One region of the Paenibacillus sp. GCM10027628 genome, then DNA from elsewhere that is predicted to be linked to it. Evidence: riboswitches for the same ligand, from Rfam matches in the RefSeq annotation. Region 1 holds a riboswitch; the other holds the start of a gene.
The links. Region 1 has a riboswitch for thiamine pyrophosphate ahead of ACFQZT_RS16265 (thiamine phosphate synthase). Riboswitches for the same ligand answer to the same signal wherever they lie in the genome.

Region 2: another riboswitch for thiamine pyrophosphate. It lies ahead of ACFQZT_RS10160 (ECF transporter S component); the one in region 1 lies ahead of ACFQZT_RS16265 (thiamine phosphate synthase).

What each region holds. Positions count from the first base shown of each region.
Region 1 covers NZ_JBHTHA010000017.1:149,985-153,760, reverse strand. Annotated here, with positions in the region: gene ACFQZT_RS16275 (bile acid:sodium symporter family protein) at 1-444, opposite strand, end outside; gene ACFQZT_RS16270 (MFS transporter) at 716-1,291, shown strand; TPP riboswitch at 1,448-1,546, shown strand; gene ACFQZT_RS16265 (thiamine phosphate synthase) at 1,669-2,319, shown strand; gene thiO (glycine oxidase ThiO) at 2,291-3,589, shown strand; gene thiS (sulfur carrier protein ThiS) at 3,573-3,776, shown strand.
Region 2 covers NZ_JBHTHA010000009.1:57,609-61,384, forward strand. Annotated here, with positions in the region: gene iolB (5-deoxy-glucuronate isomerase) at 1-77, shown strand, start outside; gene ACFQZT_RS10155 (LacI family DNA-binding transcriptional regulator) at 297-1,310, shown strand; TPP riboswitch at 1,390-1,501, shown strand; gene ACFQZT_RS10160 (ECF transporter S component) at 1,590-2,186, shown strand; gene ACFQZT_RS10165 (ABC transporter ATP-binding protein) at 2,191-3,660, shown strand; gene ACFQZT_RS10170 (energy-coupling factor transporter transmembrane component T family protein) at 3,651-3,776, shown strand, end outside.

The DNA.
Region 1 (3,776 bases):
TAGATACATCGTATAAGGGACAACGAATGGGGAGAGCACCGTATCCACCAATATGATCGATAGTGTCAACGCTATATGCCCGCGATAAATAGCTACCCAGACAAAGCTGGTAATGCCTGTAGGGATGGCAGCAGCTAATACGAGGCCGATTATTGTAAAGGAATCGTCGCTATAAACGACATGGCCGAGGCCCATGGCCACAAGCGGCATCATGACATGAAGGATAAGTAAAGTTGCAATTAAAGGGAGCGGCTGAACGACGACCTGCACGAACTCTTTGAAACTGGAGCTGATACTTCCCGAGAAGGTCATAAAGGCAAAAATCCATGGTGACAAGTACGTGTATCCGGATAAATGAGCGCCCAGCAAAACGCCAATGAGAACGCTAATAGGTGTTATAAGGGGCATGATTTTTTCCATTTTTTTGTTCAATTGCGGCAGCATCCAGGAGGACTTCCTCTCTTGAAAATTCATTTCCAACTTGATCCAGTAGTATCTTTGAATTTAGCAGTTTGAAACAAAATATATACAGGGGTGAGAGCGTTGAGTCTAAAATCGAGCTCGCTAAATTCGCTATATCTCACGCAATTTTTAAGCGCCTTTGCGGATAATTTGAACTTTTTTACCACATAAGAATTGATAAGTTCCGAGGTACACGGAAAGACAAATTCTTATTGGCGATAAAAACAACCTTTAAACGCGGTCGCAGTATGTCGTGCTCGCTCCAATCGTAGGTGCGCTTGCTGACCGCAAGGCGAAGACACATGTACTTTTATATGGCAATTTATTCAAAAGCATCGGCATTCTCATGCTGCTCTTCGGCGTGCCCGCCGTGTTTTGTTACTTGGTGCTAGGTATAGGTGCTGTCGTCTACTCGCCGGCCAAATACGGCATTTTGACGGAACTTACAAATAGTGAAGAAGAGCTGCTGCGCGCAAACGCCAAAGTGGAAGGCTCGACGATTTTGGCTATTCTACTCGGTACTGTCGTTGGCGGCTTGCTGGCGGACATTTCCGATACGCTTGGCATTCTTACCTGTCTGACGCTGTACGTGCTATCCCTCTTGTTAACGTGTGCAATTCCCAAGAAAGCGGGCAATCCTCACGTCCAATTCGGCCCGTCTGCCCTGGCGTTCTTCAAGGATCTTCGCATTTTATTCGCCAATCCGAAGGCCAGATTTTCGCTCATCAGCACAGGTGCTCTCTGGCTCAATGCATCCGTGCTGCTTTCGCAGCTTTCTCATGTAAAAAAGTTCAATAAGGCTAATAATCGCCAGCATTCTTCGTTATAGCACAGATTATCAAAAAAGCATGCTAATGATCATTATAATATAAGCGTGACAGGGCACAAGGGGGGAGCGTCATGAATATCGATAAACTATTTTTATAAAAGTCCCCTATTTTCAAGTCAGGGACATCGTGCTATGATGAATAACAATTGAATGTGAATGAATCCCTAGGGGCGCCGAAAGGCTGAGACAGAGTGATCTGAACCCTTTGAACCTGAACTGGGTCATACCAGCGGAGGAAAGTGGAATTTCGAATTTGTTAGGACACCTACGCATGTTTAGTTTACATGTTTAGTATGTGCGGACCTACAACCACTTTTCTTCGGAAAAGTGGTTTTTTTGCGTTTAAAACAAGCGTTGAACAAAAGAGGAGGCGGAGTATGGCGGGCTATGAACTGCACGTGATCTCTGATGGCAAACAAAGCTGGTCGACGATGACGGCCATCGCGCTGGAGATACAGTCCTACGTCACTGCGATTCATATTCGGGAAAAAACAAAGCCGATGAAAGAGATTTTGCGGGGGCTGCAAACGCTGCTGGAAGCGGGTGTTTCACCCAAGGGCATTTATATAAACGGGTACCCGAGTCTAGCGATAGCAGCGAAGCTGGGCGGTGCTCATCTACCGGGCAGCAGCCCGCCGCTTCCCGCTATCCGGGAGATATACTTGGGCTACATTCGAACAGGAATATCCATACATAGCGCCGAGGAAGCATGGCTGCGTGAGCAGGAAGGGGCGGATTACTTGATGTTTGGGCATGTGTTTGCGACTGCTTCGAAGCAAGGATTGCCTCCGAGAGGCATAGAGCAGCTGACGGAAGTGACGGGGAAGGTGAAGGTCCCTGTCATCGCCATCGGAGGGATAACGCCAGATCGGGTAAGGACGGTGCTGGAAGCAGGGGCCACGGGCATAGCTGTTATGAGCGGTATTTGGGAAGCGCAGGATCCGCAGCAAGCGGCGAAGGTATATGCAGATGAAATGAGAAGGTACGGAGGTGAGGGGCGTGGATCGATTGAGCAAAAAGAGTTCTAATGTGCGTTCTTCAGAAGTTATCGTCGTGGGAGGCGGCGTCATTGGCTGCTCTATCGCATATCACCTGGCAGGGCGTGGTCAGGCGGTCACCGTACTGGAGCGAGGCAGAACAGGTTCGGAAGCGTCTGCAGCTGCAGCCGGTATGCTCGGTGCGCAGTCCGAGATGGAGGACACGGGGCTGCTGTTCCAATGGGCCCGGCGCAGCAGGGCCATGTTCCCGCAGCTGGCCGAGGAACTGAAGGCACTCACGGGCATCGGCATCGGCCTCGTCCGTGAAGGGCTCTTGAACGTCGCGCTCACGGACGTTCAAGAAGAGGAGCTGCGCGCCCGCGAGAAGCTTCAACGCGCAGCGGGCGAGCAGGCCGAGTGGCTGAGCGCAGCCGCAGCCGCCCGGCTGGAGCCGGCCTTGAGCCAGGCCGTGCGCGGAGCGCTCTACCTGCCGGACGACGGGCAGGTGGAGGCGCCGCTGCTGGCTCAGGCGTTCGCGCAAGCAGCCCGTATCCTGGGAGCGAATGTGCAGGAATTCGCTCAAGTGCAGAAGCTGCTCACGGAGCAGGGCAAGGCCATCGGCGTCATGACGAGCGACGGCCCGATCTATGGCGATCGCGTAATCGTCGCGTCGGGTACATGGAGCGGGCAGCTCCTGGCCGATGTAGGCGTAGAGCTGCCGGTGTACCCCGTGAAGGGCGAGTGCTTTTCCGTTTTGACGCCGAAGCCCGTGCTGAGCAAGACCCTGTTCACGCCAGGGTGCTATATCGTGCCGAAAGCAGGCGGCAGGCTGCTGGTCGGCGCAACGGTCCAGCCCGGCAGCTACGACCGGAAGGTGTCGCTGGCCGGTTTGGCTGAGCTGATGGAGCGGGCGAAGCTGCTGATGCCTTCCATTGCCGAGACGGAGTGGGAGAAGGCGTGGTCGGGTCTGCGTCCTCAGACGCCGGACGGTTTGCCGTACATCGGCATGGTGCCTGAGGTCGAGGGACTGTATGCGGCTTATGGCCATTACCGCAACGGAATTTTGCTCAGTCCGATAACCGGTAAGGTGATGGCCGACCTGATATTGGGGGATGACAGCGAGCAAGAGGCGGATACTCAATTGGAGTTGGACTTAGAGCCGACCCGCCAAGAGCCTCAACTTAAGCCGTGGCTCGATGCTTTTTGCCCGGATCTGTCGGGGCACTCGAAGCGGGCCGGACATCGTGGTCAGGGGCCTACTAAGCAAGAGCAGGGCCGAGAAGTAGGAAAGGAGCTGCACATCATTGAAGCTGCACATTAACGGACAAACGGTTGACGTACCGGATTCCGTCACGACAGTTACGGAGCTGCTGGAGCATTTTGAGCTGACCGGTAAAATGCTTGTTGTCGAGCTTAACCAGTCGATTCTGCAAAAAGAAGATCACGCGCAAGCAGCGTTAGCTGAAGGATATAAAATCGAAATCGTACATTTTGTCGGAGGAGGCTAA
Region 2 (3,776 bases), on a different contig from region 1:
CGCATCGAACGTGGAAATTTCATAACGACCCCGACCATAACTGGCTCATGCGTCCGCCTGCGCAGAAATCGCTCTAAACTATTGCAACCAAAGTTCAAAAACAGCATAATAGGACAGGGGGATGAGCGTTCATCCCCTTTTTGTACCACATAAGAAAGTATAAGTTTTCGGTTCCCGAAAACCGCTTTCTTATTGGCGATAAAACCTACATCTAAACGCGGTCGCTCATCTTTGAATGGCCTCGATAGAGGTTTTCTCATAAGGACATTACGAGCTATACGCAAGGAGAAGCGAGCATGAAGGCAACCATTTATGATGTGGCTAAAGAGGCGGGTGTTTCGATCGCTACGGTTTCTAATGCCATTAACGGCAAAGGAAAGATCAGCCAAAAGCGGCGTGAAGAGATTCTTAAAGTCATGGAACGGTTGCAATATCAACCTAGTCTGATCGCATCTGCTTTGATGGGAAAAAAAACGTTCACACTCGGTCTTCTCATACCGGATATTTCAAATCCGTTCTTTGCTGAAATTGCCCGCGCAATCGAGGATCAAGCCCATCAAAACGGCTACAGTGTCATTATGTGCAGCACGGACAATAAGGACGAACGGGTTGAACGATATATTACGCTGCTTGAGCAAAAAAGCGTAGACGGGATCATTATTGGTACAGGTATTGAGAATATGGAAATTTTGAGTCTTCTTCAAAATAAGTCGATTCCGATAGCCATGATTGCCCGTGAAGCTTCCGCATTGGCTGTAGATACGGTTGTGGCCGATGATTTTGTGGGCGGCATGTTGGCTGCGGAGCATCTAATCTCCCTGGGACACCGGCGGGTTGCGATTCTTGCGGAGAACTTAAAAGTAAGCAGCAGCCGTGAAAGAATTCGTGGATTCAAGCAAGGTATGCATGATGCGGGGATATCTTTCAGCGACGACAACATCATTATCTGTGAATATAAAGTGGAAGAAGGCAAAAGAGGCATTCAAGAGCTGCTCGGACGCAGCTCTGCTGAACATCCAACGGCAATCTTCTGTTGCAATGATTTATTGGCTATAGGCGCGTTGCAGGGTGCCAAAGAACTCGGCTTGCGCGTACCGAAGGCGCTATCCATCGTCGGATTTGATAATACGATCCTGGCTACCGTGACGGATCCGCCGCTGACGACCGTTTCCCAGCCGATGGAGCAAATGGGAAAGCTCGTCTTCAACCTGCTGATCGACAATCTGGAGAAAAAAGATGGGATCAAACAGCGTATCGTGCTGCGCCCTGAACTTATTATTCGGCAGTCGACTATGCCATTGGGAAACTAACTAGTAACGTTAGGCTTACATCTATCGGTTAAAAAAACTATTGCTAATGAGCCGGGAATCGACTAAAGTAAAGCCAAATGAATAGCAACACGGGTGCTTGATGAAGTCAGGCTGAGATAGCGGCCCTATGCCGCTGACCGTTAATCTGATCTGGGTAATGCCAGCGTAGAGAACATTGTGCGATTCTTCGTATGCACTTATCTTATGCCTGCCCTTACCCGGCGGGCTTTTTCGTGTTCGCTGAACATTTTACAATTTTATTAAAGGAGTCGATGAACAATGGGCAAAGCACAATCCGCTTCAAAAGGTTTAAAACTGACAGACATCCTGGTCACCATCGTGATCGCTGCAGTATTCGGCGTGATTTACAGAATATGGGGCCCGATGTATGATGTGTTGAAACCGCTCGGTCTTCATGTCGAGCAGTTGAGCTATGGCATGTGGTTCATGGCGGCGACATTTGCGTTTCTGGTTATTCGGAAGCCGGGCGTCGCACTGCTCGCAGAGGTTGCTGCAGCAACGATTGAAGCTTTATTTGGAGGTTCGTGGGGGGTATCCACACTCGTATACGGTGTACTGCAAGGGCTCGGCGCAGAAATTATTTTTGCTCTTTTCTTGTACCGTAGAGCGAATGTCGGGGTGACGGTATTAGCTTCTTTTGCTGCGGCCGCATTGTCCCTGGTCGTCGATTATTACTATGGATATATTGATCAGCTGACGTTCTGGAACTACTGCCTGTTCATTGGGCTCCGTCTTGCCGGCAGCGCACTGATCGCAGGTGTATTCGCTTACTATTTGGCGGCGGCGCTTGATCGTACCGGTGTGCTGAACTTGCTTCGTCCCGTTTCGAAGAAAGATTACGAGACATTGGGGTAGGACGATGAGTCGAAGCGAAGGATTAGGCATTAAGAATCTTAGGCTCAAATATCCCGGAGAAGATGTCCCCCTGCTGTTCCGGGGAATTTCCTTATCGGTCGAGCCGGGCGAGAAGGTTCTCCTCCTAGGGCCGAGCGGCTGCGGTAAGTCGACGCTTCTTCAAGTACTAAGCGGTATCGTTCCGGATATTGTGGAAATTCCGCTTAAAGCCGAGGAACTTCGGACGCCAAGCCGTCCCGGTTATGTTTTTCAAGACCCCGATACGCAATTTTGCATGCCGTATGTAGATGAGGAGATTGCGTTTGTCTTAGAAAATTTGCAAGTCCCGCGTGAGCAAATGCCTGCGCTCATCGATCGCTATTTAGAGATGGCCGGCCTTCGTTTCGACGACACCCACACCCCGATTGGGCAGCTATCTCAAGGGATGAAGCAGCGGTTGGCCATTGCGAGCGTACTTGCGCTCGAGCCCGATGTGCTATTCCTTGATGAGCCGACGGCACTGCTCGATGAGGAGGGCACGGAGCAAGTATGGGACACCATTCGTACAGTCTGTGGCGACAAAACGCTCGTGATCGTAGAGCATAAAATAAGCGGGATTCTCGACTTCATCGACCGTCTGATTGTCATCGGGCCAGAGGGTCAATTGCTAGCGGACGGCAGACCGCAAGACATTTTTAGCACCTGCAAACAACAGCTTATGGATTATGGGATTTGGTATCCGGGCGTATGGGATGAGGTTGAGCGGAGGCAGGAGCAAGTGGTCAAAGACTACACAGAACTGACGCCGGTCATGACCTTACGCGACTTCTCAGGCTTGCGTGGCAGGCAAATCAGGACCTCTGTGGATAACTTAAGTGCTTATCCTGGGGACTGGATTGCGGTTACTGGGGCTAATGGTGCGGGCAAAAGCTCGCTGCTGCTCGCCATCATGCGCTTGATCCCGATCCAAGGAACCTGCTGGATTGAGGGTGTAAAAGGGACAAAAGTCGAGCAGCTCGCCGAGCGCGTCGCCTTTGTGTTCCAGAACCCGGAATTCCAGTTCGTCACCCATTCGGTTGAAGACGAAATCGCCTATTCGCTGCCGGAGGGCGCCGGTCAGGAGGCGGTTGAGGCGCTGCTGCGGCAGTACGACTTGCATCAGCTGCGTAATCGGCATCCGTTCCAGCTATCGATGGGTCAGAAACGCAGGCTCAGCGTGGCGTCTGCACTGGTGCGCCAACCCCGCGTCCTGCTGCTGGATGAACCTACCTTCGGGCTGGATGCGCGCAATACGTTCCGTATGCTGGAGCTGTTGGAGCAATTGCGTGCGAGCGGCACGGCGATCGTAATGGTGACGCACGATTCGGAAATCGTGAGCCGCTATGCAACCCGCGTCTGGCGGGTCGAGGTGGGCGAAGTGAAGGAAGCGGCGAAGAGGCCGCTGCCGACGCAGGCGAAGCCCTTTGCGGAAGGGGAGGCGCTGCTGTGCAACTAACGTTCGCGTATCGTGAAACATGGCTGCACCGGGTGAATCCCGGTGTGAAGCTCATTCTTGCGATCGTCATGTTCATCGTCGTTGTGCTTACGCACAATCTCAATACGATGATCTAC